Regions from separate parts of the Bradyrhizobium sp. HKCCYLRH2060 genome, predicted to be linked through region 3. Evidence: riboswitches for the same ligand, from Rfam matches in the RefSeq annotation. Region 3 holds a riboswitch; each other region holds the start of a gene.

Region 1 (10,258 bases), on a different contig from region 3:
TTCTCACTGGCCCGTCGGGCGCCGGCAAGACCTCGCTGCTGAAGCTGCTGTTCCTGTCGCTGCGGCCGACCCGCGGCCTGGTCAATCTGTTCGGCTACGACATCTCGCTGCTCAGCAAGGAGGAGATCGCCGATCTGCGCAAGCGCATCGGCATCGTGCTGCAGGATTTCCGGCTGCTCGACCACATGACGACCTACGAGAACGTGGCGCTGCCGTTTCGGGTCATGGGCCGCGACGAATCGAGCTACCGCAAGGAGGTCATCGACCTCCTGAAATGGGTCGGTCTCGGCGAGCGCATGGATGCGCTGCCGCCGATCCTGTCGGGCGGTGAGAAGCAGCGCGCGGCGATCGCGCGCGCCGTGATCTCGCGGCCGCAGCTGCTGCTCGCGGACGAGCCGACCGGCAACGTCGATCCGACACTGGGTCGCCGCCTTCTGCGGCTATTCATCGAGCTGAACCGCTCGGGCACGGCGGTGATCATCGCAACCCATGACATCACGCTGATGGACCAATACGAGGCCCGCCGGCTGGTGCTGCATCAGGGACGATTGCACATCTATGAGTAGCGTAGACGATCGCGGCCTTCTGGTCGATCTCGGCGACGACCGCCCGCAACTGCCGGCGCAGGCCCGCATCGTGTCGCCGATCGTGCCGCGCGCCTCGATCGCGGGCCGCGCGCTGGTCGCCGTGGTCGCGATCATGACCTTCCTGGCCTCGATCACGACCGGCGGCGTGCTGCTGGTCAGCGAGTCCGCGGCCGAGTGGCAGTCGGAGGTGGCGAGCGAGATCACGGTCCAGGTCCGTCCCAAGACCGGCCGCGACATCGAGCGTGACATTGCCCTGGTGACGGACGCGATGCGGGGGCAGTCGGGCATCGTCGAGGTCCGGCCCTTCACCAAGGAGGAGTCCAGCAAGCTGCTGGAGCCGTGGCTCGGCAGCGGCCTGTCGTTCGACGAGCTTCCGGTGCCGCGCGTGATCATTGCGCGCGTCCAGCCCGGCACCAGCTTCGATCTCAACGCCCTGCGCACCCGCGTGACCCAGGTTGCGCCGACCGCCAGCGTGGACGACCATCGCGCCTGGATCGAGCGGATGCGCTCGATGACCGGCGCGACCCTGTTTGCAGGCTTCGGCATTCTCGTGCTGGTGATCGCGGCCACCATCATCTCGGTGTCGTTCGCGACCCGCGGCGCGATGGCAGCGAACCGGCCGATCGTCGAGGTGCTGCACTTCGTCGGCGCCGGTGACCGCTACATCGCCAATCACTTCCTGCGGCACTTCCTGCAGCTCGGACTGGAGGGGGGCGTGATCGGCGGCGGCCTTGCGATGCTCGGATTCGGGTTCTCGGAGTCGATCGCCAACTGGTTCTCCGGCACCCCCGTCGGCGATCAGTTCGCGGCGTTGCTGGGGACGTTCTCGCTGCGCCCGCTCGGCTATGTCGCGATCGCGCTGCAGGCCGTGGTGATCGCCGCGGTGACCGGCTGGGCCGCACGCCGGACCCTGTTCACGACGCTGGCGAGCATCGACTGATGGCGGCTTCTATCCCCAGCCGTCTCGTTGCGGATTTCACTTGGCCCGAAAACCGCCTAAAATCGTCTGCGCCGGGGTGAGGCAGACGGGGTGAGCTGGGTCACGAACACGGCGGAGATCGCGCGCCAGGATCGGCGGCGAGCGAACGTGATCGGGAGGCCGGCGAAACCTGCCTGCGTTCCCGGACTTGAACGACGGGATCGCGCGACGGCATGGCGCCGCGCGCAGGCAGGCAAGGACAAGCCAGGCGTTGCATGGAGCCGGAGACCGACCATAGCAGGCGAAAGCTGCCGCTCACCGTGGCGGTGTGGCGGACGGTCGCGGGCGCCGTGGCGACGCTCGGGGTCGGTTTTTTCGTCGCGGCGGTCGGTTTCGTCGGCTTCCTTTCGCAATTGCGGGGCGCCGAGATCCAGCCCGAGCGCAAGGCGGACGGAATCGTGGTCCTGACCGGCGGCTCGTCACGCGTATCGGACGCGGTGGAACTCCTGGCGGGAGGCTATGGCCGGCGGCTGCTGATCTCCGGCGTGCATCCGACCAACGAGGCCAGCGACATCACCCGGTCGCTGCCCGAGGCGCGATCATTCATCAACTGCTGCGTCGATCTGGATTATTCGGCGATCAACACCCGCAGCAACGCCGCGCAGACGCGGCGATGGGCCAGCGAGCGCGGCTTCAAGTCGCTGATCGTGGTGACGTCGAACTATCACATGCCCCGGGCCATCGTCGAACTCTCGCATGCGATGCCAAGCATGGATCTCATTCCCTATGCCGTCGTCGGCGAGAAATGGCGCGACGAGCCGTGGTGGACCAGCGCGCCGACGGTGCGACTTCTGCTGTCCGAATACGCCAAATATGTCGCCGCCGAGATGCGGCTGCGGCTGGCCGATCTCGGCCTCGATCTCGTGCCCGAGGTCGATCCGCCAACCGGCTCGGTGTCGCGCCGACCGACGACGGCGCAAGCCAATTGAACTGGGTTTCTGATGGTCTCGATCTTCCTTCGTTCGCTGCTGTTCAACATCCTGTTCTACCCGAACTTCGTGCTCTGGGCGCTGATCGCGTTGCCGACCCTGGCGATGCCCCGCAAGGCGCTGCTGCGCGTCGCCAACTGGTGGGCGCAGAGCAACATCGTGTTGATGCGAGTCGTCTGCAACATCCGCGTCGAATATCGCGGCGTCGAGAAGATCCCGAAGGGGCCGCTGATCGTCGCCGCCAAGCATCAGTCGATGTGGGAGACGATCTCGCTGCTGCATTTCTTCGATGCGCCGTTCTTCGTTCTCAAGCGCGAGCTGCTGCGGATTCCCTTGTTCGGACAGTATCTCGTCAAGGCGGACATGATCGCGATCGACCGCAGCTCCGGCGCCCGCGCGTTGAAGCAGGTGATGCGGCGGGCGGCGGAGGAGGTGAAGCATGGCCGTCAGTTCGTGATCTTCCCGGAAGGCACCCGGCGCCCGGCGGGCGCACCGCCGGACTACAAGGGCGGCGTCGGTTTGATCTACACGGATTGCGGCGTACCCTGCCTGCCGGTGGCCCTGAATTCGGGTTTGTTTTGGCCACGCCGCACATTTCTGCGCTATCCGGGCACGCTCGTCGTGGAGTTTCTCGATCCGCTGCCGCCTGGCCTGCCGCGCGATGAGTTCATGGCGCGGATTCAGGGTGTCATCGAAGAGGCGACCGGCCGGCTCGTCGCCGCGGGGCAAGCGGAACAGGCGCAGTTGTTTGGCGGGGTGCGGGCGCCGGTGAAGGCTTGAGGGCTATGTTTTGCCTGGCGCAGGATGCAGCGAGTGGCCGTCATCGTGCAGCATCGTCGCCAGCCGATGCAACTGCGTATCGCGAAAGCCCTGCGCCTCGATCGCCTTCACGGTCGAGATCACGTAGTCGCGATTGGCGCCGGACTGGCCGTGACCCTGGCGCACATGGCGCAACTGCTCCTGCGGCGACAGCCGGCCGGCATATTGCACATGGCCGCGATCGACCACGTAGACCAGCGCGCTCACCCGCTCGCGCGCCTCGTTCTCGAGCCACACCGAGCGCGTCACTTCGCGATACACCGAGGTCACCTGCTCACGTTCCCGCAAGTAGGCGATGGTCTCGTCGCGCTTGTCTGCTGCGACCCGAAACGCAATGCCGCGACACGCGCCGCCGCGATCGAGACCGAGCACGAGGCCCGGCTTCTCCGGCGTTCCGCGGTGGACGAACGAGTAGACGCACAGCGCGCGATGCTCGCCGATCAGCCGAGCCGGCACCTGCTCGACGAAGTCGAAGCCAGGGCGCCACATCAGCGAGCCATAGCCGAACACCCAGAGGTCGCCATCGGGAAGGTCGGGTTCGGAGAGGGTCATTGCGGACATCAATGCGGAAGCCTAAGTACGGTGCTCGCGAATTGTTAATTTAGATACACAATCCGTGATCGCCGAATTGCCAAAATTGCTGCCCAAAGGGTGTCCTGCATGTCTCGTTCGCCGCAACCGCCGCGCAGGCGCTCTCGCTGGGGGCTTTTCATCGCTCCCGTCCTGCTCCTGATCGCCGCTGTTGCGTGGAGCGCATTCTGGTTCTTCGCCGCTTCGCAAGTGGATGTCCAGGCCGACGCCTGGCGTGCGCGCGAAGCAAAATCGGGACGCGTCTATGACTGCGCGAAGCGCTCGGTCGCCGGCTTCCCGTTCCGGCTCGAGGTCCGCTGCACGGATCCGAGCGTGGCGCTGTTCTCGCAGGCCGCCGGCACGCCCTTGATGAATGCGAAGCTCGACGAGATCCTCGTCGTCGCGCAAGTGTGGGATCCGAAGCGGATCATCGCGGAGTTCAAGGGGCCAGCGATGATTGCCGACGGACGCGGACCGACCTCGTTCTCCGTGAACTGGCGCGTCGGCGAGGCCAGCGTCCGCGGCCTCCCGGGGCCGCCGCAGCGCGCCGACCTCGTGTTCGAACAACCGACCATCGACCGCATCGAGGGCAACACCGCCGTGCCCGCAGCGCGCGCCGATCATGCCGAATTGCACGGCCGTCTCGCCGAGGGCACGCCGTCGGATCATCCGGTGCTGGAGACTGCGCTGCAGATCGAAAACGGCAGCATCCAGGGCGGTCATCCGCTGCTGGCCGAACCGTTCAATGCCGACATCCAGGCCCGCGTCACCGGGCTCAAGGACTTCCGGCCCAAACCCTGGCCGGAGCGGTTTCGCGAGATCCAGGCCGCCGGCGGTCATGTCGAGATCGTCCAATCGCGCATCCAGCAGGGCGAGTTGCTCGCCGTTGCCTCGGGCACGCTCAGCCTGACCGCCAACGGCAACATCGATGGCGAGGTGCAGATGACGGTCGCCGGGATCGAAAAGGTCATCCCGGCGCTCGGCCTCGACAAGATGCTCGAGAACGGCGTGCCGCAGGGAACGCTTGATCGCGTGGCGCCCGGTGTGAAGTCGCAGGACGTCAACAACCTGCTCGGTGCGCTCGACCGCGCCATTCCCGGCCTCGGCAAGGTCGTCAAGCAGAACGCCAATGTCGGCGTCGCACTTGGCATCAATGCGCTCGGCAAGGAGGCCACCCTCGAAGGCCGCAAGGCGCGGACCTTCCCGCTGCGGTTCTCCGACGGCGTCGTCGTGCTCGGTCCGTTCAAGGTCGCCCGCGTCCCTCCGCTGTTCTGACCTCAGTTCTTCTTCAACTGCGGCAGCGGCCGGCCGAAATCCGGCGCCGCCGAATCCTGGCCGATATCGACGATGCCGCGGCGGATCGCGCGCGTGCGGGTGAAGTGATCGAACAGCGCCTCGCCGTCGCCGCGCCGGATCGCCCGCGTCAGCTTCGACAGGTCCTCGGTGAAGGTGCCAAGCATGTCGAGCACGGCATCCTTGTTGCTCAGGAAGATGTCGCGCCACATCGTCGGATCGGAGGCGGCGATGCGGGTGAAGTCGCGGAAGCCGCCGGCGGAGAACTTGATCACCTCGGACTCGGTCACCTGCGCCAGCTCGTCGGCGGTGCCGACGATGGTGTAGGCGATCAGATGCGGCAGGTGGCTGGTGATCGCGAGCACGCGGTCGTGATGGTCCGGCGTCATGATCTCGACCTTGGCGCCGAGCGCCGTCCAGAACGCACGCAGACGATCGATCGCGCCGGCATCGACGCCGTCGGGCGGCGTCAGGATGCACCAGCGGTTGATGAACAGCTCGGCGAAGCCGGAATCGGGCCCGGAATTCTCGGTGCCGGCCACGGGATGGGCCGGCACGAAGTGGACGTTCGCCGGAAGATGCGGCGCCATGTCGCGCACGATCGCGCCTTTCACCGAGCCAACGTCGGAGACGACGGCGCCCGGCTTCAGATGCGGCGCGATCTCGGCCGCAACCGGACCGCAGGCGCCGACGGGAATGCAGAGGATGACGAGATCGGCGTCCTTGACCGCCTCTTCATTGCTCGCGACGACGCGGTCGACGACGCCGAGCTCGGCGACACGCGCGCGCGTCTTCTCCGAGCGCGCCGTGGTGACGATCTCGCCGGCCACGCCCTGCAGCCGCGCCGCGCGCGCGATCGAGCCGCCGATCAGGCCGAAGCCGATCAGCGCGACGCGTTCGAATCGCCCCGCGACGCTCATGTCGCCCTCATGAATTCGCTGAGAGCCTCCACGACCAGACGATTGGCCTCCTCGGTGCCGATCGTCATGCGCAACGCGTTCGGCAGCTTGTAGTTGGCGAGCGCGCGCAGCACGAGGCCGCGCCGGGTCAGGAATTCGTCGGCCTCGACCGCGGTCTTGCCCTTGTCGGTCGGGAAGTGGATCAGGATGAAATTGGTGACACTCGGCGTCACCTTCAGCCCAAGCTTGCCGATCTCCTCGGTCAGCCAGTTGCGCCACGTTTCCGTGTGCGTTTTCGACATCTGCTGATGCGCGGTGTCCTCGATCGCGGCGACCGCCGCGAGCATCGCCGGCGAGGAAACGTTGAACGGTCCGCGGATGCGGTTGATCGCATCGACGATATGCGCCGGGCCGAACATCCAGCCAACGCGGAGCGCCGCGAGCCCGTGGATCTTCGAGAACGTATGGGTGACCACGGTGTTCTCGGTCGTGGCGACCAGCTCGAGCCCGAACTCATAGTCGTTGCGCGAGACGTAATCGGCATAGGCGGCGTCGAGCACCAGCACGACCTGCGACGGCAGGCCGGCGCGCAGCCGCTTGACCTCGTCGAACGGGATGTAGGTGCCGGTCGGGTTGTTCGGGTTGGCGAGCCAGACCAGCTTGGTGCGCGGCGTCACCGCGGCAAGGATGGCGTCGACGTCGGTGCGATACTCCGTCTCCGCGGCAACCACGTTCCTGGCGCCGCAGGCCATGGTCGCAATCGGATAGACCAGGAAGCCGTGCGCGGTCGAGATCGCCTCGTCGCCTTGGCCGAGAAAGGTGTGTGCCAGCAGATTGAGGATCTCGTCGGAGCCGGCGCCGCAGACGATGCGGTCGGGATCGAGGCCGTAGGTGCGGCCGATCGCCTGGCGCAGCACCCGTGAAGTCCCTTCCGGATAATCTTCCAGGTGAGTGGCCGCACTCTTGAACGCCTCGATCGCCCTCGGCGAGGGGCCGAACGGGGTCTCATTGGCCGACAGTTTGAAAACCTTGCGGCCCGGCTCCGGCTGGGGACTCTTGCCCGGTGTATAGGGCGCGATATCGAGGATGCCGGGGTTCGGCACGGGGCGGTTCATCGTCAACTCCGGAAAATCATCACTGGCGCGGGGCGTCTCAGCTCGGAACCGTATAGCGTTTCGCATGGCCGCCGACGAGGGCGGCGGAGCGTACCGAGGCGCCCGCCGCGATCAGGGCAGCCCTGATCTTGTCGAGGTTCGACGGCGACTCGATCGATACCAGCAGTGCGGCGCCGTCGAAGGCGGTATCGGGCACCGCGATGACGTCGGCGAGCGGCGACAGCGCCCGCGACACCTGCGCATTCCAGCCGGAGACGCGGATGCTCCAGGTCTCGACCTCGAGCACCAGCGCATCGTCGGCGACGCGCGACACCGCGAACACCGGCAGCGCGGCGGGATGGTCGGCGCGCTCGATGAACGGCATCCGCGCGATGATCTTTGGTGCGCCCACGGGCTCGAGCGTGATCCACCACGGCGTATGGCCGGAGGTCGTCGACACCAGCGCGAGATCGCCCTTCGAGCGCGCCACAGCCTCGACTGCGGCTTGCGCGCTGAAATGCGGCACGTAGGGCACCACGAATCCGAAATGGAACCTGGCGGAATCGCGCATCGCGGATTCTCCGACCGACACGTCGGCATGAACCGAGAACGGCGCCTGCACATAGGTGAAGGTCGAGACGATCACGCGCCAGATCCCCTCGACGGTGTCGAGCGGCAGGATGCCGCGATGGCGCTGCACCAGGCGGCGCATCATGTCGGCCTCGCGCGCGGGCCTGAACGCCGAGCCAACCTCCTGGGTCTTCTTGACCTTGATCAGCCGGTCGATGATGTCGGCCCTGTTCATCAGCAACTGATGGACCTGCTCATCGATGGCATCGATCTCCTTGCGCAGATCGGCGAGCGAGGGCGGGGCGGGCGGCGGGTTCGACATGGTCCGTGTCACTCTTCGCGAGGCCACGGGAAAACCTGCGGCCAAAGGAACGGATGCCGTTCTCTCCGATGCCGCGGACCTGCGCAACAGCAAGTTTACCTTGCGCCATCCAGGCTTGGCTGACCTGCGGCAGAGCGCCCGACCAACGGTCAACCCCAGCTTGCCTTGACGAATAGCGCCCGCGGGACTAGTTTCTGCCCGTTCCGTGGTCATTTGAGCCGGCCGGCTTGCAGCCACGTTAAAAAACTCGCTAAACAGGCCGGGGACGTTATCGATCCCGGCCGAACCCCAGTTCAGGCCGGGTTTTTCATGGCCTGATGTGTCACGTGGTTCGGGAGCCCTGGCCGGATGGCTGGGGTGAGAGACATGACAGGTCTGACGCCGAAGTCCAAATCTGCGACGTCCAAATCCGCGACGCCTACATCCGCGTTGCGCACGGTCGCGCCCGACGAGCGCTCGCACGAGGTCGATCATCCGAGCTCGCCGGTGGCGCAGTTCGGCGCCGACAAGCCGCTCAGGCTCGATTGCGGCGTCGACCTGTCGCCGTTCCAGATCGCCTACCAGACCTACGGCGAGCTCAATGCCGACCGATCGAACGCGGTGCTGGTCTGCCACGCGCTGACCGGCGACCAGCACGTCGCCAACCGCCATCCCGTCACCGGCAAGCCCGGCTGGTGGGAGACGCTGGTCGGTCCCGGCCGCCCGCTCGATCCCAGTCGCTATTTCATCATCTGCTCCAACGTGATCGGCGGCTGCATGGGCTCGACCGGGCCGGCCTCGCTGAACCCCGCCACCGGCAAGGTGTGGGGGCTCGATTTCCCGATCATCACCATCCCCGACATGGTGCGGGCGCAGGCCATGCTGATCGATCATCTCGGCATCGACACGCTGTTCGCCGTGGTCGGCGGCTCGATGGGCGGCATGCAGGCGCTGCAATGGACGGTGGCCTATCCGCAGCGCGTGTTCGCCAATCTCGCGATCGCCTGCGCGACGCGCCACTCGGCGCAGAACATCGCCTTCCACGAGCTTGGCCGCCAGGCCGTGATGGCCGATCCCGACTGGGATCACGGCCGTTACGCCGACAAGGGCACGCATCCGCATCGCGGCCTGGCTGTGGCGCGCATGGCTGCGCACATCACCTACCTCTCCGACGCCGCCTTGCATCGCAAGTTCGGTCGCCGCATGCAGGACCGCGAGCTGCCGACGTTCTCCTTCGACGCCGATTTCCAAGTCGAGAGCTACCTGCGCTACCAGGGATCGTCCTTCGTCGAGCGCTTCGACGCCAACTCCTATCTCTATCTGACGCGGGCGATGGATTATTTCGACATCGCCGGCGACCATGACGGCGTGCTGGCGGCGGCGTTTCGCGGCATCAAGACCCGTTTTTGCGTGGTGTCGTTCACCAGCGACTGGCTGTTTCCGACTGCGGAGTCGCGCGCGCTGGTGCATGCGCTCAACGCCTCCAGCGCGCGGGTGTCGTTCGCCGAGATCGAGACCGACCGGGGCCACGACGCGTTCCTGCTCGATGTCCCCGAGTTCTTCGAGATCGCCAGCGCCTTTCTCGATTCCGCCGGCAAGGCGCGCGGGCTTGCCCATGCGAAGGGAGACTGAGCCATGAGCATGCAGGGTGTGCTGCCGCTGAACGGCTTCACTGGCGGCGAGGTGCTGGCCTATCGGCCTGATCATCTGCTGGTCGCCGGCATGGTCGAGCGCGGCTCCAAGGTGCTCGACATCGGCTGCGGCGATGGCGATCTGCTGCAACTGCTGGAAAGCCGCGGCATCGACGGCCGCGGCATCGAGCTGTCCCGCGAGGGCGTCAACCATTGCGTCGCCAAGGGGCTCGCGGTGGTGCAGGGCGACGCCGATACGGATCTCGTCGATTATCCGGACGACGCGTTCGACTACGTGATTCTGTCGCAGACCCTGCAGGCGACGCGGCAGCCCAAGGTCGTGCTGGAGAACCTGCTGCGCATCGGCCGCCGCGCCATCGTCACCTTTCCGAATTTCGGCTTCTGGCGGCTGCGGCTGCAGTTGCTGGTCGGTGGCCACATGCCGCGCACCGACAATCTGCCCTTCACCTGGTACGACACGCCGAACATTCATTTCTGCACCATCAAGGACTTCGTGCAGCTCTGCGACGAGATCGACGTCAAGATGGAACGCGCCGTCGCCCTCGATAGTTACGGCCGTCCCCTG
Region 2 (10,258 bases), on a different contig from region 3:
GGCTGCGTTGTTCTATGAGTTCTCCCTAGAAAAGCACGTTCCAGCCGACCACCTCCTGCGGTCGATCGATAGGTTCGTCGACCTTGAGGACCTGCGACGGGAGTTGGCTCCGTTCTACAGCAACATCGGGCGACCCTCGATCGATCCGGAGCTGATGATCAGGATGCTCCTGATCGGCTACTGCTTCGGCATCCGATCGGAACGGCGCCTCTGTGACGAAGTCCACCTCAATCTGGCATACCGCTGGTTTTGCCGGCTGGGTCTGGATGGAGCTGTCCCCGATCACTCGACGTTCTCGAAGAACAGGCACGGCCGCTTCCGTGAGAGCGATCTCTTTCGCCGCGTGTTCGAGACCGTCTTGCGGCGCTGTATCCGGGAGCGCCTGGTTGGCGGCGAAGGGTTCGCGGTCGACGCGAGCCTGATCAAGGCGGATGCCAATCGGCAGAAGGGAATCGAAGGCGATAAGGGGCTTCCGCCGGAGGCCACGGGCCGAGCAATTGACGAGTACCTTGCTGCTCTTGATGATGCCGCGTTCGGTGCCGCGACGGAGGTCACGCCCAAGTTTGTATCGCCCTCCGATCCGGCGGCACGCTGGACGGGAGCGCATGGCGGCCAAGCCTTCTTCGCCTACTCGACGAACTATCTGGTCGACGTCGAAAACGCGATCATCGTCGATGTCGAGGCGACCACGGCGATCCGCCAGGCAGAAGTGTTGGCCGCCAAGCGCATGATTGAGCGTTCACTCGAAAGGTTCGATCTTTATCCAAGCCGGCTTCTCGGCGACAGCGCCTATGGCTCCGCTGAGATGCTCGGGTGGCTGGTCTACGAGCACGGGATCGAGCCGCACGTGACCGTCTTCGACAAGTCGACCCGCACTGACGGGACCTTCTCGCGTGAGGCCTTCACTTACGACCATGCTGGGGACGTCTATCGCTGCCCCGGTGGCAAAACCCTCACCACCACAGGAACGCTGGTGAACGACGACAAGACGATCCTCTACCGCGCGAGCAAGCACGACTGTCAAGCATGCTCTCTGAAAAGCAGGTGTAGCCCGAACACCCCGGCCCGGAAAGTGCCACGCTCGATCTATGAGGGCGCTCGCGACATGGCACGCGAGATCGCAAGCTCATGGGAGGGCCGCACTTCACGGCGGCTCCGCAAGAAGATCGAGATGCTGTTCGCGCATCTCAAGCGCATTCTCAAGCTCGATCGGCTACGACTAAGAGGGCCGAACGGCGCGCGTGACGAGTTCACCCTTGCTGCAGCCGCTCAGAATCTTCGTAAAATGGCCAAGCTGATCCCGATGCCCGCGTGACTCCCCCACCAAGCCAACGCGTCCTCGGAACAGCCGGCGTTCACAACGAAACTACTGCCGACTTTTTCAACGGAATCGACCCTGAACCGACGTCGCGAGCCGATTGCTGCATGCAGATCACTGAGGCAGCGCCACCCCGGCGATTTGCATGACGCCAAGCTGGTCGAACAACTCAATCTGCTCACCGTTCAGCACTGGAATGTAGCAACGACGTCTAGCAGCCGAGATCAAGATACAGAGCTTATCCTCCGCGACCGCCCATGTCCCCGTTGCAGGCCCAAAGGACTCGTCCCAGTGCGGATAAGTCATCCGGCCGTCGGGCTCGAATCGCATGGATAACGGACCATTCTTGAGCTTCGGACCGAAGCTGATCGTCTTGCCCTTGAATTTTGCGGCCAGGGTCTCACCTGTCGGTCTTTCGCCGGTTGCTGCGGTGAGCGAGGCATCGGGCCCCGGATCATAGCCATCGGCCTTCAGGATGAGCCAGAAGAGCCTAGCCATGTTGCGAAATGAAGGTTCGACGTACGGCGCATCGCGGTCGACACGATGCACCACGACAAGGTCGAGTGCGGGTACGACTAAGGCGTATTGGCCGCCGGCACCTTGGGCCATAAAGCTGCCCTCGGGCAAAGTCACCGTAGGCGCAACGTCACCGCCCAGAAAGCCGATCCACCAGAGATAGCCATAGCCCATCCCGAACGCTGCTTTCGAATAGCTGCGCGTGCTCTCTTCCACCCACTCCCGCGGCACGATCTGGTGTCCGGCCCAATTGCCTTTGTGAAGATAGAGAAGTGCAAAACGCGCCAAGTCCCGTGCGCTCATGCGTATCTCATAGGCGGGGTGGATAGACGCTTCGCCGCGGACGTAGCTGCCATCCTGTGGCCGGTAGTCCTGCATGCCGATTGGCTTTGCGATCTTTTGGTCGAGCGCCTCGAAGAGGCCGATGCCAGTTGCGTGCTCGTAGATCGTGCCAAGCGCGTTGAAGTCCCAATTGTTGTAATACCAGAAGGTGCCGGGCGGGTGACTGCCGCGCGGCGGTCTCATCTTGGCATTGTCCGGCGTCTCATAGAGCGCCGCGTGGTAGACCCCGGAACGCGCTTCGAGGAGTTCGCGCACCGTCGCGCCCTTCTCGACCCCGGTCAAGCCAGGCGGGTTATCGTCGATGCCAAGTTCGCCAAGCGTGCTGTCAAGGTTGATCTGGTGATCCGACACTGCGATGCCGATCAGGGCGCTGAGCATGCTCTTGCGGATTGAAGCGACTTCCATCGGCTTCGTCGTACTGCCCCACTCGGCCACGACCTTGCCGTGCTGAACGATCACAACCGCGCTCGAATGAATCTGATCCGAAAAGGATCGCGCTTGGGTCAATCCGGTTTCTGACCAACCCAATTCTGCAGGCGTGACGCGCTCCCACTCCGCTGCTGGGAAGCCATCTTCAGCTTGGGCATGCTCGAACCGAACCAAAGCGCCGAGCAGCACGACAGCGAAAACAATCTGGCGAATATGCATAGGATGATCCCACCCGTTGCGAGCTTGACCAGATTGCTACACACTAATCATTAACGGAATTAAGCAGAACGCCTGTTGAAGTGTTTTCTTTGGATACCCGCCAACCATCCTCATAGCGACGTCTCTTGTTGGCCCACAACGGACATGGAACGAACGGAACTCCCTTACGACCAAACTGTGTGACCGGCTGGTGAGAAATCGCTACTCATCCTTATTCAACGCGGCGATGAGGACGCCAACCTCTTCAACAGGTAAGGATCGTCACGCGCTATCAACTCTTCTGTCCTTGGGAGCTTTCCGAAAGCAAACCGTGCCTCCTCGATGCAAGAAAAATAACACAAGCATCTCCGTGCCATCTGAATGCTCGACCTCAACCATGTAGGATGCTAGCGATGGCGGAGTAACCACCCCATGTAAGGCTGGTCTGAGAGGCGATCTCGATTGTGCAACACGATCGAAAAGCAGACTTGATCATCTATTCCTTGTCGTCACATCGCCCTCGACCATCATTTCGTCAGCCATCTCTCGAAGTACAAATTGATCGGGTTGGAAACGTAAGGGCCATACGCTGGGCACGGAACGAACCCCTTCGCCCGATAGAGCCTCTGGGCATCGGGAAGAAATTCCGTGGTTTCCAGCCGCAGAACCGACAGCTTGGCGGTCAAGGCCGCTTCCACAACGCGCGTCAGGAGCCTGCTGCCTATTCCAGTTGTCCGAGCCTCGGTGACGACATACATGCGCTTCACCTCCCCGGTACCATCCGCGAACACCTGCAGCCCTGCACAGCCAACGGCTTGTCCGGCAATCCGCGCGATAAACATTTGCGTGTCGTCGTGCGCTAGCCGATCAATTGGAGAGCCGTGATTCCTCTCCACCCCGCAGACCTTGTTTAAGAAATCGTCCAGCGCGGTTACGAGATTAATCAGGTCCGGGGACCTTGCATCGGCCAGCTCAATTTCGATTCGATCGACAGTCATTCTCGTCCCCTTCTTCGAAGAGATGAGCGCATGACGCCGTGGTGGCTTGTCCCGTTTAGTTGCCGGACCGGCCACATCTTCTTCCGAAGGAAGAAAGCCACCTTGCTCGGGGAGCAGGTTGGCGCTGGGCGTCGGCCCAACTCTTGATGTTGGAGTTGACGATAGCGGGCACTATCGAGCTTGGCAAGTACGCCCCCAGTTCGAGGAACAACGCGTGGCCGCTCCTGGCTCATCTCGAACCTTTTGGTCGGCTCCGACGATGGCCGCTCCGTCGAAGATTGGGGTCTTGTCAGGCCGCAATCGGCGCCTACCGGGGAGGCCGACGGCGGCTCGGCTCAGGCGGGCGCTGTGCATAGGGGTTCGGCAGGCACATGGCCGAAAGGCCCGCGGCCCCCGCTCTGCACGCCTCCCACGACCTGTACTGGCACGCGATCGTGCTGGACCCGCCCCACTCCCATGTCTGGAGGCACACCGGATCATTGCCATCGAACCGCTGGGCCGCGGCTGGAGCGGTTGCAAGCACGATGATCGAAGTCATGAGGAGAAGCGCGCGCATCATCAGCCATCATGACATGAGGCTGACCAATCCGAAAGGGTCTGCCGGCGCGGCCACGTCCACGCGCGCTTGATCCGCAGGCGCGGCGGGTTTCGGTACCCGCGTCGTCAGGTGACCCTCTCTTGCTCCACGGAAAGCAGGCGATCGCAGCTAGCTTCGGCGGCTCATGAGTCAGAAATAGGAGCGCGGCTGCTGCCTGGTATGTTGGCCGAGGTAGCGTCTCACGGTCGAAAGATTTTTCGGTTCAGAAAGCTTCTCAAATACCTGATGCACCAATTCATCGTGATCGGAGGCAACAATTGCGACGGCGTCCCTCAGGTTTCTAAGCTGACGCCACGAAAGAGCAGGCTCCGCTGCTGCCACCAAAGCCCAAAATACAGGGCGCCATAACCCGGTGTCGAAGGGCTTCGACGCCTGAAATATGGAAAACAGCGCCTCTGAACGACTCCCCATGTTTTCAATGGCGCCAGAAGCAGCGACGTACTTTATGAGAAGTTCTTTGGCGGGCGGCCCGTTGCCGCGCTCAAGATATGCCCTGATCGGCCATGCCGAGACGGCTACACGATTGAAAATATCCTCCTGACAGTCGGCTGCCAGAATCGCCTCTTCAAGGAGGCGGCTATACCTTTCATCGGGCCAATGGCGTGCGACGTGAGATAACGCCTGACACCTGAACCAAGGTGCTTCTATCCCCCTTGCGACGCTTAGCGCTTCGTCAGGGCGAGCAGATGCGAGGCGGATCGCGAGGTCTCTTGCTTTGGTCGGGGTCAGGGTCTTGCTCACCCAAACCGACTACCATAACTCCCCGCAACGGCCAATTGGATGGAACGTCAGATTCTGGCCTAAAGGTGAACTATGCTGGTTCAAGGCTGACGCATGGTCTCAACCCAACGCCGTCGTCAGGACGTCCAGATCCGCAGAGCACCAACAGTCTCGAACTCGGCGAGCCTAAAGCTCTTTGTCACAGACAACGCTGCCGTAGGGTGGGCAAAGCGACGCCAAGGGCGGCGCGTGCCCACCATCGGTGGCGCTGGGTGTAGGCGGTGGGCACGGCGCGCGTGAAAGCTCGCCCGACAAGGCCGCATCCCGGCGCGCCTTTGCCCACCCTACGGCAGGTTGTTAGTTCAGCGTGCCATCAATCTTGACGCTGCTGGCAAAGCGGCGCGTGACCACCATCGCCACCGCTCGAAACGCGCGGTGGGCCCGATGCGACGCGGCGTTGCCGCGTACGCCTCTTTGCCCACCCTACAGCTCGGGTGACGGGATCATGACCGGCCCGGTGACCTTCGTCCGAACGGCCTAGACCGCAATCCCGCTCCACCTCACCCGAACAGATGCGCCAGCCAGAACGCGGCGCCGGCGGCGAGGCCGCCGACGAGGGCGGTCTGAAGCGCCGACTTGATCTTGTTGACGCCGGTGAAGTGGCCCTTGATGGCGCCGAAGATCAAGAGCGCGATGCCGGTGGCGATCACGGAGATGCGGAGCGCGGACGAGATGTCGGCTGCCAGCATGTAGGGGATCAGCGGGATCAAGCCGCCGATCACGTAGGAGCCGCCGATGGTCACCGCGCTGACCGGCGCGCGCTTCGGATCCGGGCGTTCGAGGCCGAGCTCGAAGCGCATCATGAAGTCGACCCAGCGCTTGCGATCGGACGCGATGGCGTCGACCACGGTGGTCAAGGCCTGGCCTTCGAGACCATAGCCGCGAAAGATCGCCGCGACCTCCTCGACCTCCCGACCGCGGAGCTTCTCGATCTCGTCGTGCTCCCGCTTCTCCTCGGCGGCGTAGTGCTCTGCGTCGGAGCGGGCGGCGAGATAGCCGCCGAGCCCCATCGCGATCGCGCCGGCGACGACCTCGGCGAGGCCGGCCGTGACGATCACGTCGGTCCTGGCGACCGCCGCCGAAAGACCGGCGGCGAGCGCGAACGGCACGGTGAGGCCGTCGGCCATGCCGATGACGACGTCGCGGACGACCTCCGACGCGGTGAAGTGCTTTTCGATGTGCGGCGTTGCCGGCATGGCGGCCTCCGATGGCGTGTTCGACGGAGACCTTCTAGCAGGCCCGGATGACAGGCGCGATCACCGCAGTCCCGGCACCATCCGCCGCAGGGTGCGATCGTGCAGCCAGTAATGGTGCAGCAAGGCGGCGCCTGCGTGCAGGCCGATCAGGATCATCAGGCCATTGGCCAGCGCCTCGTGCATCTCCTTCATGTCGTGGGCGAAGCCGCGGTCGCCGATCCAGGGTGAGGCGATCTCGAACAGGCCGAACACCGGCAAGCCGTAGCCGCGGGCAAACTGGGTGACGATGCCAAGCACCGGAATGGCGAACATGATGCCGTAGATCAGCAGATGCGTGATCTCGCCGACATGAACGGTCCACGCGCCGAATTTGGTCGCTTCAGGCACCGGCGGCGGATCGGCCAGGCGCCAGGCCAGGCGCGCCAGCGCGAAGCCGAGCATCGACAGCCCGAGCGAGACGTGCATGAACAGGCCCATGTCATGAGCGGGACGTGGCAGCACGTCGCCGAGATGGCCTGAAATCCAGGCCGCCGGCACCAGCACGGCGACGATCCAGTGCAGTGCGATCGCGACGGAGCCATACGTCTTGGCGGAGTTTCGAATGCGCATGATCAGCTTCCTTCGACCATTGGGCATCCCGCGCCGGCACGCCGGAGCACGGGGTGGCATGGCCGGAGGCAATAGCCGACCGGGGGCGTCGCGCCGCTGACGCGGGATGTCAGCCTGCTGTCAGAATGGACGGCGCCGGGGTGGCCTGCGACGTCGCGGGCTGCGACCAGCGGAGCGCCGAGACGATGGCCGGCGCGATCGTGATCCTGGCGCCGCCGAGCTGGGAACGTCCGATGTGCAGCCGCCAGCCATAGGCTTCGAGCACGTCCTGCACGATCGCGAGCCCCAGCCCGCTGCCCGGCCCCTGCTCATCGAGGCGGCCGCCGCGCTCGAGCACGCGGCCGATCTTCGCGTCCGGAATGCCCGGACCGTCGTCCTCGACAGTGACGATCAGAGGGGTCGCACTGGCGACGATGCGAACCGTGCTCGCCGCATGACGCGCGGCGTTCTCCAGGAGATTGCCGAGCACCTCGGCGAGATCCGTGCGGTCCATGCCGACGCGCAGGCTTGGAGGCACCTCGCCATCGAAGCTGACATGGGCGGCCGCCGGCGTGCGGCCGAGCGTCCCGAGCAGCGCATTCACCAGCGGCGCCAGCTCGGTTGCGGCCTCCGGCCCACCGCGAGCCTTGCCGCGCAGCCGCGCCAGCGCCAGTTCGCGATCGACCTGCCGGCTCATCGCCTCGGCGACATCCTCGACATTGCGCGCCAGCTCGAGCTGGCCGAGCTCCCGCAACCGCGCCGCGTCGGCCGCGAGTGCGGCGAGCGGCGTCTTGAAGCCGTGGGCGAGATCGGCCGCACGGCTGCGCGAGCGCATGATCTCGCGGCTCTGCGCATCGAGCAGCGCGTTGACCTCGTCGACCAGCGGCGCCACCTCGGTCGGCACGTCCACGGGAAGATGCTGGCGCCGGCCGCTGCGGATCTCGGCGACGCCACGGCGCAGCACGCCGAGCGGACGCAGGCCGAGCGTGACCTGAACCGAGGTGCCGACGGCGAGGATGACGGCCAGCACGGCGAGCGCGATCGACAGATCCTTGGCGAAGGTCCGCACCGCGCTGGTGGCGCCGTCGAGGTCGTAGGCCACGGCCGCGCGCACGCGGATCTGGCTTTCCGGATTCATCAGGATGCCGCGCTCGGCAACCAGCACGTGTTCGCCATCCGGCCCGGCGAGCTCATGCTGATGCACGTCGCTCGGTCCGGGCTCGTCGATGGGCAGCGGCAGGATGGTGTCCCACAGCGAGCGCGAGCGCAGCAACTGGCCATGATCGTCCGAGATCTGCCAGTACAGCCCCGACAGCGGCACCACGAAGCGCGGATCGGCCGGCGGCCGCGCGACCACGATGCGCCCTTCCGCATCGACCTCGAGGCCGTTCAGCAATTGGCGCAGGTGGATGTCGAGATCGGAGGCGAGCGTGCGCGCGACGTGGCGCTTGAACAGCACGACCATGCCGAAGCCGGCGACGCCGAGCGCGACCAGCAGCGCGATGGTGCCCGCCGCCACCAGTCGCAGCCGCAGCGAGCCGAGCCTCATTCCGTCGTCTCCGGGATCATGTAGCCGAAGCCGCGGCGGGTCTCGATGATGTCGGCGCCGAGCTTCTTGCGCACGCGCCGGATCAGCACCTCGAGCGCGTTGGAGTCGTGCTCGTGGCCGAGACCGTAGACGTTCTCCTCCAGCTCATGCTGCGGCACGACGCGGCCGCTCTGCCGCAGCAGGTAGGCGATCAGCCGGTATTCGAGCTGCGACAGCGTCACCGGCACGCCGGACAGGCTGACCTTCATCTGGCGCTCGTCGAGCATCAGGTCGCCCGACGAAAGCACCGGAGCGGCATGGCCGGCGGAGCGCCTGATGATCGCGCGCAGCCGCGCCAGCAGCTCCTCGTTGCGAAACGGTTTCGGCAGATAATCGTCGGCGCCGGCATCGATGCCGTCGACCCGCTCGGCCCAGCTCGCGCGCGCCGTCAGGATCAGCACCGGCATGTGCCGCGCCGCGCCGCGCCAGCGCTTCAGCACCGACAGGCCGTCCATGCCGGGGAGGCCGAGATCGAGGATCACGGCGCCATAGTCCTCGGTGTCGCCGAGAAACCAGGCCTGCTCGCCGTTGTCGGACGTTTCGACCAGATAGCCCGCCGCCTGCAGCGTCCGCGCCAGGTCGGACGACAGCCGCGGATCGTCCTCGACCAGCAGCACACGCATCTATTTTTCCTCGATCCGCTCGATCTCGCCGCTGCGCGCATCGACATAGACCTCGCGCACGCGGCCATCACGGCCGATCACCCGAAACTCATACCGCCAGCGGCCACGCTGGCGGTCGACATCGATTCCCATCACGTCGCCGGCGATCCGGCCGCGCAATCTCGGCAGGATCTGCGACAGCGGCAGGACGTCGCCCGCCTCCACCGCGCGACGCACGGCATCACGGCGCTCGCGATCGTCCTCGCGCGCCACCGTCGCCGCGGACGCCGCCGTCGAGATCAGCATCGCAAATGCCGTGATGCGCATGAACCGTCCGATTTGAGGCAAATGCATGATCTTCCCGGGGCCTGACGCTCTGATCTTCAAAGCTCGTCGTCATTCGTTGCGCGCGCGCCACTGGGTTCGAATTGCGGGGGTCGACTTGCGGAGCGTTCGCAGATGCTAAGGAGCTGGTGCGGATTTTAGTTTGAACTTCCGATGTCGGAATTGCGCTCAGGCCGATGCGCGGGTGGAAACTCGCAAGGGATCGGCATCCTGCCCGAGACAAGCTGACGTCTCGCTGACTCAACCTGACAGGATGCCGTCAGCCTCGTTGCGACATGATCCCGCCCGGACGGAGCGAGCCGGGGGCGCGGTGAGTTCGGAGACGAGAATGCGTAAGACGATGACATTGGCAGCCGTGCTGGCTGGGCTGGGCGGCCTCCTGGGGATGTCACAAGCCGGCCGGGAGACGGCACCCACGCTGGTGCCGGTGGCCCGTGCCGATGTCGGCACCCTGGCGGCCTATGCGCATCTCGCGGCGCTGCATGCGCGGGCCGACAGCCAGCTGCTGAGCTACGAGCCCGCGCGCCGGGACCGCGAAGGCGACGACGACGATCAGGACGAGCCGCGGCGGTGAGGCGAACCGGCTTCTGACCAAGGCACGGACCAAGGCTAGGCCGGCAGGCCCGCTTCGTACCACCGACGCGTCGCCTTGACGATGCGCACGACCGAGAGCATCACGGGGACTTCGACGAGAACCCCGACGACGGTCGCGAGCGCAGCCCCCGAGTCGAGCCCGAACAGGCTGATCGCGGCGGCAACC
Region 3 (10,258 bases):
CAATCCGACGCACGGGGTCGAGCTGGCCAGGCAGGTTCATGACTGCATCGGCCGGGCGCTGTCGAAGTTCATCATCGACGCGGCGCATATCGGGCCGGCGCAGCAGAACTAGGATTATGTCGTTCATGACGTCGAATGAGTGTCACCGCGTATCCGGGACATGGGAGAAGCTTTCGGCCGTTGCGGTCATTGCCATCGCCCTCGCGCTGAGCCCGCAGACGGTACGGGCGCAGAGCGCAGCGCCGGCTGCACCCGCCGCGCTGTCCGATGTGGAGAGCTCCGGTCCGAAGACTCCGCTGATCAGCGAGCTGCGACCTAGCATCGGACACGTCACATTGGCGCAGGCGAACGATCAGGTGCGCGGGCCGATCGCCGCGGTGCGCCCGGCGGCCACGACCGCGCCGCCTGCGGCGACGACCGCGCCGGCCATGACCGATGCACAGCCGCCGGCTGCAGCCGGGCAGGGCGTCGCGGCCACGCCGCCGCAATCGCGCAGCATCACCGAGCGGGCGATCGACAAGGTCAAGCAGGTCGCCAAATCGGCCACCGACATCTTCAACCGCGTGCCGTGCCTGGCGCCGAAGGGCGTCGCGAAGAAGAATTTCATTTCGCTGCCGCACGTCGCCAACAAGCTCGCCTCCGGCCTGCCGATCGTGATCGTCGCCTTCGGCTCGTCGTCGACGCAGGGCTATGGCGCGAGCGCGCCGGACTACACCTATCCGAATCGGCTCGCCGCGCAGCTGCGCCGGCAATATCCGATGGTCGACATCAGCGTCATCAATGCCGGCGTCGGCGGCGAGGATGCGCCGGAGATGATGAAGCGGATCGAGACGTCGGTGATCGACCGTCACCCGGATCTCGTGATCTGGCAGGTCGGCACCAATGCCGTGCTGCGCGATCTCGATCCGGCCGAGACCGCCAGGCTGGTCGAGGACGGCGTCGCCAAGATCCAGGCCGCAGCCTCCGATGTCGTGCTGGTCGATCTGCAATATTCGCCGCGCGTGAACGAGCGGCAGGAGAGCGCGGGTCGCATGAACAAGCTGCTCGGCCGCATCGCCGAGCTGCATCACGCCGGCATCTTCCCGCGCTTCGAGGTGATGCGCGACTGGCACGAGCGGCAGGCGATCCCGATGAACGAGTTCGTGATCTCGGACGGCTTGCATATGAGCGATTGGGGTTATGCCTGCTTCGCGCAACTGCTCGGCGACGACATCATCCGCTCGGTTGGCCAGGTCAAGCTCGGCATCAACGCGCCGGCCGAGGTGCCGACCTATCGGCCGATGTGACGCCGCGGGCGTCATCCCGGGGCGCTCGCCGCGCGAGCGAACCCCGGGATCCGGAGGTGATGTGCGGATGAGGAATGACGAGTAGCGCGCAGGGATGAGATCGGTCTACTCGCGACGCCACTTCACCATTCGCTACGCCGCGCTGAGGGCGGCGTCGAGATCCTCGATCAGATCGTCGGCATGCTCGAGCCCGGCGGAGAAGCGGATGAAGCCCTCGCTGATGCCGAGCTCGGCGCGCGCGTCCGGCGTCAGCCGCTGATGCGTGGTCGTTGCGGGATGCGTGACCAGCGTCTTGGCGTCGCCGAGATTGTTGGAGATGCGCGCGAGCCTCAATCCGTTGAGCGTGCGGAACGCCGCCGCCTTGCCGCCCTTCACCTCGAAGCCGACCAGGGTCGAGCCGGCGCGCATCTGCTTCTTGACCGTCGCCGCCTGCGGATGGTCCTCGCGTCCGGGATAGATCAGCCGCGAGATCTTCGGATGCGCGGCGAGAAAATCGGCGACCTTGCCGGCGGTCTCAGTCTGCGCGCGCACGCGCACCGCGAGCGTCTCCAGGCCCTTGAGCAGGACCCAGGCGTTGAACGGCGAGATCGACGGGCCGGTCTGGCGCATGAAGTTGTGGATGTGCTCGGCGATGAAGGCTTCCGACGACAGGATCACGCCGCCGAGGCAGCGGCCCTGGCCGTCGATGTGCTTTGTCGCGGAGTAGACGACGACGTCCGCGCCGAGCGCGAGCGGGCTCTGCCAGATCGGCGTGGCGAACACGTTGTCGACGATCAGCCGCGCGCCATGGGCGTGCGCGATCTCGGCGATGGCGGGAATGTCCATCACGTCGAGCGTCGGATTGGTCGGGCTCTCGAGGAAGAAGCTCTTGGTATTCGGCCTGACCGCCTTCTGCCACTGGTCGAGATCGAGCCCATCGACCAGCGTCGACTCGATACCGTAGCGCGGCAGCAGATCCTCGACCACGTAGCGGCACGAGCCGAACAGCGCCTTGGCCGCGACGACGTGATCGCCGGCCCGCAGGGGGGCCAGGATCGCCGTGGTGACCGCAGCCATGCCGGTTGCGGCCGAGCGGCAGGCCTCGGCGCCCTCGAGCTCGATCATGCGGCGCTCGAACATCGCCGTGGTCGGATTGGAGAAGCGCGAATAGATGAAGCCGGGATCCTCGCCCTTGAAGCGCGCCTCGCACTCCTCGGCCGTGGCGTAGACGAAACCTTGCGTCAGATAGAGCGCTTCGGCGGTCTCGCCGAATTCGGAGCGCAAGGTGCCGGAATGCACCAGCCGGGTTTCGGGACGATACTGGGCGAACGACACCGGCGCCTTCGCGGGGGACTTCGACATGTGACCTCCATCGTGACCACCGCGCTCGGCGCGATGGGCACAAAAAAACCGGCCTGGGAAAACTCCTCAAGGCCGGGATCACATTCGTCCCCGGCCTGTTTAGCGACTTATTTAACGTGGCTGCAAGCCGGCCGGCTCAAATCACCACGGGATAAGTGGTGCTCATAGTCGCAACCGGCCTTTCCGTCAAGCCGGCCATCGGATAACCGGTCAAAAGACCCTATATTGGCTCCACAAGCCGCCGTTCCGGCGCCTGCAAAGGATCAGGCCTTGCCGTTTTCGCTTCCCGCCGACGCCCACGGCATCCTCCCCGATCGCATGATCGTGGCGATGGCGGAGGCCGGCTTGATCATTCCCGAATATGATTTCGTCGAGAGCCAGATCCAGCCGGCGAGCTTGGACCTGCGGCTCGGCGACGTCGCCTACAGGGTGCGCGCGAGCTTTCTGCCGGGGCCGGGATCGACCGTCGCCGAGCGCATCGACGAATTGAAGCTGCACGAGTTCGCGCTCGCCGACGGCGCGGTTCTGGAGACCAACTGCGTCTACATCGTGCCGCTGCTGGAGAGCCTGGCGCTGCCGAAGGACATCGTCGCGGCCGCCAATCCGAAGAGCTCGACCGGGCGGCTCGACGTGTTCACCCGCGTGATTGCCGACGGCACGCGACGCTTCGACATGATCGGCGCCGGCTATCACGGTCCGCTCTACGCAGAGATCAGCCCGAAGACGTTTCCGGTCCTGTTGCGCGAAGGCTCGCGCCTGTCCCAGGTTCGCTTCCGCTATCGCGACGCGGTCCTGTCGGAGGACGAATTGATCGCGCTGCACCAGGCCGAGCGGCTGGTGGATCGCGATGATGCGGATCTCGCCGGCGGTGTCGCTCTGTCCGTCGACCTCTCAGGCAGCAATGCGAACGGCTATGTCGGCTACCGCGCCAAGCGCCATACCGGCGTCGTCGACGTCGACCGCCGTGCCGGCTATCCGGTCGAGGAGTTCTGGGAGCCGATCAAGGCACGGCCCGACGGCAGCCTCATCCTCGATCCCGGCGAGTTCTACATCCTGGCCTCGAAGGAAGCCGTGCAGGTGCCGCCGGACTACGCCGCGGAGATGGTGCCGTTCGATCCGCTGGTCGGCGAATTCCGCGTCCACTATGCCGGCTTCTTCGATCCCGGCTTCGGCTATGCCGGCGCCGGCGGGCAGGGCTCGCGCGCGGTGCTCGAGGTGCGCTCGCGCGAGGTGCCGTTCATCCTCGAGCACGGCCAGATCGTCGGCCGCCTGGTCTACGAGAAGATGCTGGCGCGTCCCAACGCGATGTATGGCAGCCGCATCGGCTCCAACTACCAGGCCCAGGGCCTGAAGCTTTCCAAGCACTTCCGCTTCTAGCCGGCTGCGTCTGCCGCGCACCCCCAATGCGCCTGCCGCACAGGGCGCGCGCCAGCGCCGTGCTAGGAAAGCGAAAGCAATCGAACGATAAGACGGCCGCGACCTGCGCGGCCGAGCGGGGAGCTGAGATGTCCGAGATCGGCCTGGCCGACAATCCGGTCGGCGAGGGGCGTGCATTGCCGCCCCCCGAGAAGCCGATGCGGAATAAGCTCGTCGACGGACCCATCCTGCGCACCCTGCTGTCGCTGTCCTGGCCGAACATCATCGCCAACACGGCCGGCACCTGCGTCGTCATTGCCGAGACCTCCTATATCGGCCGGCTCGGCATCGAGGCGCTGGCGGCGATGGCGCTGGTGTTTCCGCTGGTGATCCTGACCATGACGATGTCCGGCGGCGCGATGGGCGGCGGTGTGGCCTCGGCGATCGCACGGGCGCTGGGCGCCGGCGACACCGATCGCGCCTCGACGCTCGCCTCGCATGCGCTGCTGATCGCGCTGCTGTTCGGCGCGACCTTCATGATCGGCATGCTGGTGTTCGGCCCGGCCTTGCTGGAGTTGCTCGGCGGCCGCGGCGCGGTGCTGAGCCATGCCACGGCCTATCTGCAGATCTTCTTCGGCGGCGCGATCCTGCCCTGGCTGATGAACTCGATGGCCGGCATCCTGCGCGGCACCGGCAACATGAAGCTGCCGTCGTTCATGATCCTGAGCTCGGCGATGCTGCAGATCGTGCTGGGCGGCACGCTCAGCCTGGTCCTCGGGCTCGGTATGCGCGGCGTCGCCGCCGGCGCGCTGCTGGCGTTCTGCGTCAGCATCTCGGTGATGGGCTGGTACCTATTTTCGGGGCGCGCGCGCGTCCGGCCGAAGCTGCGCGGCCTCAGGATCAGCGGCGCGATGTTCGCCGACATTCTCAAGGTCGGCGCCGTCGCCTGCTTCTCGCCGCTGCAATCCGTGCTGTCGATCGCGATCTTCACGCATATGCTGGCGTCGTTCGGCACCGCGGTGCTCGCCGGCTACGGCATCGGCGCGCGGCTCGAATTTATGATGACCACGGTCGCCTTCTCCGTCGGCATGGCCTCGGTGCCGATGGTCGGCATGGCGATCGGCGCGCAGCGAATCGCGCGCGCCCGCCGCATCGCCTGGACGGCGGGGCTGGTGTCGTTCGCGTCTGTTGGCGCGCTGTCGACGCTGATCGCGATCGTCCCACAATTGTGGGTCGACATCTTCACCCAGGACGAGAGCGCGCGCGGCGCCGGCCGGCACTATCTGCAGGTCGCCGCGCCGATGTATGCCTTCATCGGCCTGGCGATCTCGATGTACTTCTCTTCGCAGGGCGCAGCCAGGGTGATCGGTCCGGTGCTGGCGCAAACGGTGCGGCTCGTGTTCATCGCCGCAGGTGGCTCTTATCTGTTGAGCCATGCCGCGACCGAGGGCGACTTCTTCATGCTGGCGGCGTCCTCGATGGTGCTGCTCGGCGTGCTGACGCTCGCGAGCGTCATGCTCACGCGGTGGGGGCCGAAGCCGGCCGCGGCGCTGGAGCTGCGCCCGGCCGTGCTGGCGGCCGGACGCGGTCCTGACGCGCACGCGCCGCCCCCGGCGCGTGTCGGCTGAGCCGCTATCCGCGCAGCCTGCCCAACGTGTCCTGCATCGCGCGCGCGCCGAGCTCCATCTGCTGCTCGATATAGGGCGCGATCTCGTGCGGCAGCACGTCGGTGGTCCAGATCACCCGGCAGCGCTCCTCGCCTTCCGCGATGATCTGAAACGACGCACTGTGCTGGCTGATGCGTTCGTTCCTGATGGCGTAGACGAGGCGCCGGCGCTGATCGTTGCAGTCGACCAGCTGCTCGCGCACCACGCTGCCGTTGGCGAAGCTGACAATGCGGACGTCTCCGTCGAGCCTGGTGCCGGTCACGAAGCCGCGCGCCACCCTGGTATGAACGGCGCCGAAATCGCGCACTGCGTCCCACACTGCACCGGCCGGGGCCGCGATCGGAATGTCCTTCTGGATGGATGCCATGACGCTGACCTCACGGACATACGGCTTCGACGTTGTTGCCGTCGGGATCGATCAGGAAGGCGGCGTAATAGGTCGGGCTGTAGTCCGTGCGCGGCCCGGCGCCGCCATTGTCGCCGCCTCCTGCCTTCAAACCCTCGCTGTGGAATCTGGCGACCGCCGCGTGGTCCTGGGCGCGGAACGCGATATGCGCGGTGCCTTTGCTGGCGCCCTTGTCGAGATACAGCCACAGCGCCGGCTGCCCCTTCGGGCCGATGCCCGCCGACGCCTCGTCCTTGGAGCAGAGGATGTGGCCGAGCGGCGCCAGCGCGGCGGTGTAGAAGCGGACGCTGGCGTCGAGATTGCCGACCCTGAGGCCGATATGATCGTACATCGATGATCTCCATGCTTCGCATGCGGCTGCCGCACGCGCCGGGATAATCCAATCAATGGCGGCTCAGACGGTCTTGGAGAATCTTGCGCTCGCCGCGCGAGGCCTTGCGAAACTTCGCCGGCGACACGCCGGCAGCGCGCGAGAAGGTGCGGGTGAAATTCGACAGATCGGCAAAGCCCGAATCGTAGGCGATGGCGGTGACCGGCGTATCCTCCTCGCTGAGGCGCCGCGCGGCGTGCCGCAGGCGGGAGCGGATCAGATATTGATGCGGCGTCACGCCGATCGTAGCGGCGAACATCCGGAGGAAATGAAACGGGCTGACGCCGGCCTCGCCTGCCGCAGCCGCCAGGTCGATGTCATCATGCGCATTGTCGTCGATCCACAACGCGCTCTCGACCGCGCGCCGTCGGTCGCGAGGGCCTGGTGTCGCGGCGCGCGCCTGCTGGCCCGTGGCGGTCGCGACGAAGCGGCTGGCGATGATATGGCCAATCTCGTCGAGGCCCAGGGTCTGCTCGCGCGCGGCGACGGCCTCTGCGAGCTCAGCGAGGACCATGAGCTCCGGCAGCGGCGGCATCGCGCCGGCCCGCCAGGCCTGCCTGTCGCCGCCGATCTCGTCGATCAGCGCATCGTCGAAGAAGAACGACAGGCATTCGTCGCCGCAGACGTGGTCGTGCGTACACATGAACTCATCGCCGGGATGCCCGACCAGCAGCGCGCCGGTGACCAGCTCGAAGACGCGGCCGCGGTGCCGACAGCCGAAGCTGCCCTTGCGGACATAGGACAGCGAGTAGCCGGCATACTGCTCGACATAGGGACGCTCGCCCGGCATCGCTGCACAGCGGAACTCGGACACGGTGACGTCACGGCTTTCGAAAAGGATGGTGGCGGTCATCCTGCAAATCTAGCGCATTGCGGAGGAAAGTGGAGGGCGATGCGCGAGATAATATCGCGCGACGCGAGGCGTCCGCTTACGACGCGCGCGGCCGGTCGACGGCGAGAAACGCGTCGAACAGCGTCAGGCCCGCATGAGGCCGTGCGCCTTCGAGCGACAGCAGCCGACGCTTGGAGACGATGCCGCTGTTGGGCGACGGCTTGTCGAGGCCGTTGCCGATGTCGCGGACGCGATGGCAAGGGACGATCAGGACGAACGTATTCTTGGTCAGTGCCTGCGCGATCGAGTTCAGCGCCTTGGGCACGTGCAGTTCGTCTGCGATCGCGTCGGCGGTGCGCGTCTCGCCGCGCGGAATCGCGCGAATGCAATCGTAGACGCGCTGGTTGAAGGGCGTGACGCCGTCGAGGTCGAGCGCAACGTCGGAGAAGTCGACCTCCTGCCCGCGCAGCATGGCCGCGATGCCTTCGATGGCGAGTTCAGTATTCGAACACGAGCGCTGCTCCCGTGCGTCGGGAAACTGACGAAACAGGCGCCGCCGCGTCTCGATTTCCCGCGCTTCCGGCAATTGTACGCCGGTGATTCCGGCATCGCTCCATGCAATGCCGCAACGGCCGAGGGCCGTATCAAAGATCGTATACCCACGCCCCATGACGCCACCCCAACCCCACGCACATCATATCATCGTCACGATCGCCCGCATCAACTTTGTTTACAAAGTGTTAACAGCGCGGCGTGACGGGGGCGGGTTTGCCCTGATTTGGGTGATGGTTGTCAAGCGTTGCGTTGCGATCTCTGTTGTCGCAGGCGAGACGCGATCGATCAGAGCTCAGACGAGCGGCTCACCATTCCGGTGCGATCGCCAGCAAAATCAGGATCATGCGCGAGCCACAGCTCGAGGAGGCTTAGGAAGGTCACGGCGATCCCGACCGTGATGCTGACATGCATCGCCGATGTATGCGCGAACCCGAGCAGCCACGGCGCTGCAATCAGCCATACGCCAAGCGCAACCTTCAGCCACTCCTCCCAATCGGCGAACGCCACGAGGCCGCCGAACGAGAGCGCGACGACGGCAGCTCCCGCCAGCTCAGCATCGATCCGGCCGGCGCTGCGCGCGAAGCCGAACAGCGCGGGCGCGAAGGCCAGGAACAGGCCGCAACCGAGCGTGTAGAGGTCGAGCGCCGACGGGCCCGACATGAAGGCGAGGGTTTTCGAGGGGGCGGTCGGAGACTTGTGGCCATGGCTCTGCATGATGTGAACTCCCAGCACACGGCGCGGCGACGCGAGCGCCGGCTCCAATGGCAAGGCGAGATCGCCCAATCTGTTCCCGAGACTTGCGGTTGCGACCGATCACGATCGGGCGATCCGGCCATCGCAGACCTTTCGCGTTCGCCGTCTGGGCCCGCGGATCGCGCGGCAACAAGCCGCTTGGCGAAACGCATCGTGTCGGCTAAGCATTGGCGAGCGCGGGCGTAGTTCAATGGTAGAACGGCAGCTTCCCAAGCTGCATACGAGGGTTCGATTCCCTTCGCCCGCTCCAAGCTCCGCATTGGATGCCGACAATGCGAAGGTGAATTGTCCACCGCTTCCGATAGCGCCGGATAAGACGAGTACGCGGTCTATGCTGCGCGATGAGGTGCAGCTGCGGCGTCAGGACGGTATGCGTTGCGCGCGCCCGGTGGAGGGCGGACCTCTCCTGCCGCTCCGCACTTTCGTTGCAAATCGATCAGGACCGCGCGGTTTCGAACCTGACACCAACCCGACGTTCGCGGGAGATCGTGAAGATGGGCGTCGCGGCAGGTGCAGACCTTTTGGCTGTCGCGATCGACTGACGGGCAGGGACCGTGCGCGCGCCGGAGCGTCGTTGCGGCCCTGGCTTCCTCAACCTGCGCGGCTGACGACACGGCGGCCGGCCGGAGGAGCGGTTCTGAAGATCGTCCGGTTGCCAAGATGCAGCTGGGACATGATCACGCCTCTCATCCTCGAAAAACTGCCATCGAATACACCTTTAAGGTGTATTTCAATTGACTGGAAATTCCTGAGGGCGCAAGTTTCGCGGGTATATATTTTCATTACAATCATAGATCAAGCCCAATCATGGATTGTTAAGGGGCCGGATCGGCCCCGACATTCGTTTCGGCAAGGGGGAACGTCCAGTGGCAGAGCAGCCTGTCTCATCGACGGGAGTCGATAACTATTCCCGATACGGCGACTATCTTTCCGCGCAGATGCAGTCCAACCGCAGCTTCGGTTACGGTCTGTTCATTTGCAGGATGCAGGCGGCACCAGGTCCCGTCTGCTCGGCATTCTGGCTCTACTCCAACGCGCCCTCGGCGGCGCAATCGCCCGACGTAGCGCAGAACTGGAATTGGAACGAGGTCGATTTCGAGTTCGTCCCCTTCACCCAGGCGACCCAGGCGGCCTACGCCACCTTCGTGGGCGGGCTGCCAAAACCGAATGACCTGCAAACCTTCGGCGCAACCGTCGCTCTGGGAGATCCGCGTTCGCAGACACTCGATCCGGCCGCGACCTCTTGGACACTCGGCTTCACGCGGACCGATGAGGCCATCGCGCAGCAGATGTGGGCCTACTACAATACGTGGATGGGCGCGCCGGGCGCTCCGCCCAGCGGCGGAACGTTCGTCCTGGAGGACGGCACGACTGGCGCCAAGACCGGTGATCTTGCTTACAATATCAGTTCCGGCGACCTGCAGACAGCGCTCAACAAACTCAACAGCGGCACCGGCTTGTTCGGCGCAGGGCCGGTCACGGTCACCGTCGCGGCGTCGGGCGGTTCGGGAAACATCAACAGCGGCCAGCTCAATCAGATCGATATCACCACGGTTGGCCTGATCAGACAGCTTTCGGGCGGCGAGGCGGTCTCCGCCGTGGGTAACCCCGGTCTCCTTCCCGAAGGGACCTTCATCACCGAGGTCGACCAATCGACGTCGATCGTCACGCTGAGCCAGGCCGCCAGCGCGC

The links. A riboswitch is a leader RNA that binds a small molecule or an ion and turns the genes downstream of it on or off. The one in region 3 is predicted to bind S-adenosylmethionine.
Region 1: it holds a riboswitch for S-adenosylmethionine, as region 3 does, so the genes downstream of both, metX (homoserine O-acetyltransferase MetX) here and ACQR10_RS26105 (O-succinylhomoserine sulfhydrylase) in region 3, are expected to answer to the same signal.
Region 2: it holds a riboswitch for S-adenosylmethionine, as region 3 does, so the genes downstream of both, ACQR10_RS09805 (GNAT family N-acetyltransferase) here and ACQR10_RS26105 (O-succinylhomoserine sulfhydrylase) in region 3, are expected to answer to the same signal.

The regions. Positions count from the first base shown of each region.
Region 1 covers NZ_JBNPUK010000013.1:214-10,471, reverse strand. The annotation lists gene ftsE (cell division ATP-binding protein FtsE) at 1-566, shown strand, start outside; gene ACQR10_RS23605 (cell division protein FtsX) at 559-1,527, shown strand; gene ACQR10_RS23600 (YdcF family protein) at 1,782-2,495, shown strand; gene ACQR10_RS23595 (lysophospholipid acyltransferase family protein) at 2,508-3,275, shown strand; gene ACQR10_RS23590 (gamma-glutamylcyclotransferase) at 3,279-3,875, opposite strand; gene ACQR10_RS23585 (DUF2125 domain-containing protein) at 3,975-5,159, shown strand; gene ACQR10_RS23580 (prephenate/arogenate dehydrogenase family protein) at 5,162-6,097, opposite strand; gene hisC (histidinol-phosphate transaminase) at 6,094-7,191, opposite strand; gene ACQR10_RS23570 (chorismate mutase) at 7,229-8,062, opposite strand; SAM riboswitch at 8,258-8,337, shown strand; gene metX (homoserine O-acetyltransferase MetX) at 8,420-9,673, shown strand; gene metW (methionine biosynthesis protein MetW) at 9,677-10,258, shown strand, end outside.
Region 2 covers NZ_JBNPUK010000003.1:447,061-457,318, reverse strand. The annotation lists gene ACQR10_RS09815 (IS1182 family transposase) at 1-1,315, shown strand, start outside; gene ACQR10_RS09810 (serine hydrolase domain-containing protein) at 1,433-2,824, opposite strand; gene ACQR10_RS09805 (GNAT family N-acetyltransferase) at 3,331-3,801, opposite strand; SAM-I-IV-variant riboswitch at 3,847-3,956, opposite strand; gene ACQR10_RS09800 (DUF3551 domain-containing protein) at 4,109-4,357, opposite strand; gene ACQR10_RS09795 (hypothetical protein) at 4,529-5,140, opposite strand; gene ACQR10_RS09790 (VIT1/CCC1 transporter family protein) at 5,680-6,375, opposite strand; gene ACQR10_RS09785 (cytochrome b) at 6,436-6,984, opposite strand; gene ACQR10_RS09780 (sensor histidine kinase) at 7,094-8,512, opposite strand; gene ACQR10_RS09775 (response regulator transcription factor) at 8,509-9,174, opposite strand; gene ACQR10_RS09770 (PepSY domain-containing protein) at 9,175-9,480, opposite strand; gene ACQR10_RS09765 (hypothetical protein) at 9,827-10,072, shown strand; gene arsB (ACR3 family arsenite efflux transporter) at 10,108-10,258, opposite strand, start outside.
Region 3 covers NZ_JBNPUK010000015.1:117,631-127,888, reverse strand. The annotation lists gene ACQR10_RS26115 (SGNH/GDSL hydrolase family protein) at 1-112, shown strand, start outside; gene ACQR10_RS26110 (GDSL-type esterase/lipase family protein) at 126-1,286, shown strand; gene ACQR10_RS26105 (O-succinylhomoserine sulfhydrylase) at 1,419-2,627, opposite strand; SAM riboswitch at 2,706-2,785, opposite strand; gene ACQR10_RS26100 (2'-deoxycytidine 5'-triphosphate deaminase) at 2,898-4,004, shown strand; gene ACQR10_RS26095 (MATE family efflux transporter) at 4,133-5,611, shown strand; gene ACQR10_RS26090 (SRPBCC family protein) at 5,616-6,017, opposite strand; gene ACQR10_RS26085 (VOC family protein) at 6,028-6,387, opposite strand; gene ACQR10_RS26080 (helix-turn-helix transcriptional regulator) at 6,440-7,279, opposite strand; gene ACQR10_RS26075 (methylated-DNA--[protein]-cysteine S-methyltransferase) at 7,356-7,928, opposite strand; gene ACQR10_RS26070 (SPW repeat protein) at 8,099-8,527, opposite strand; tRNA gene ACQR10_RS26065 (tRNA-Gly) at 8,743-8,816, shown strand; gene ACQR10_RS26060 (hypothetical protein) at 9,433-10,258, shown strand, end outside.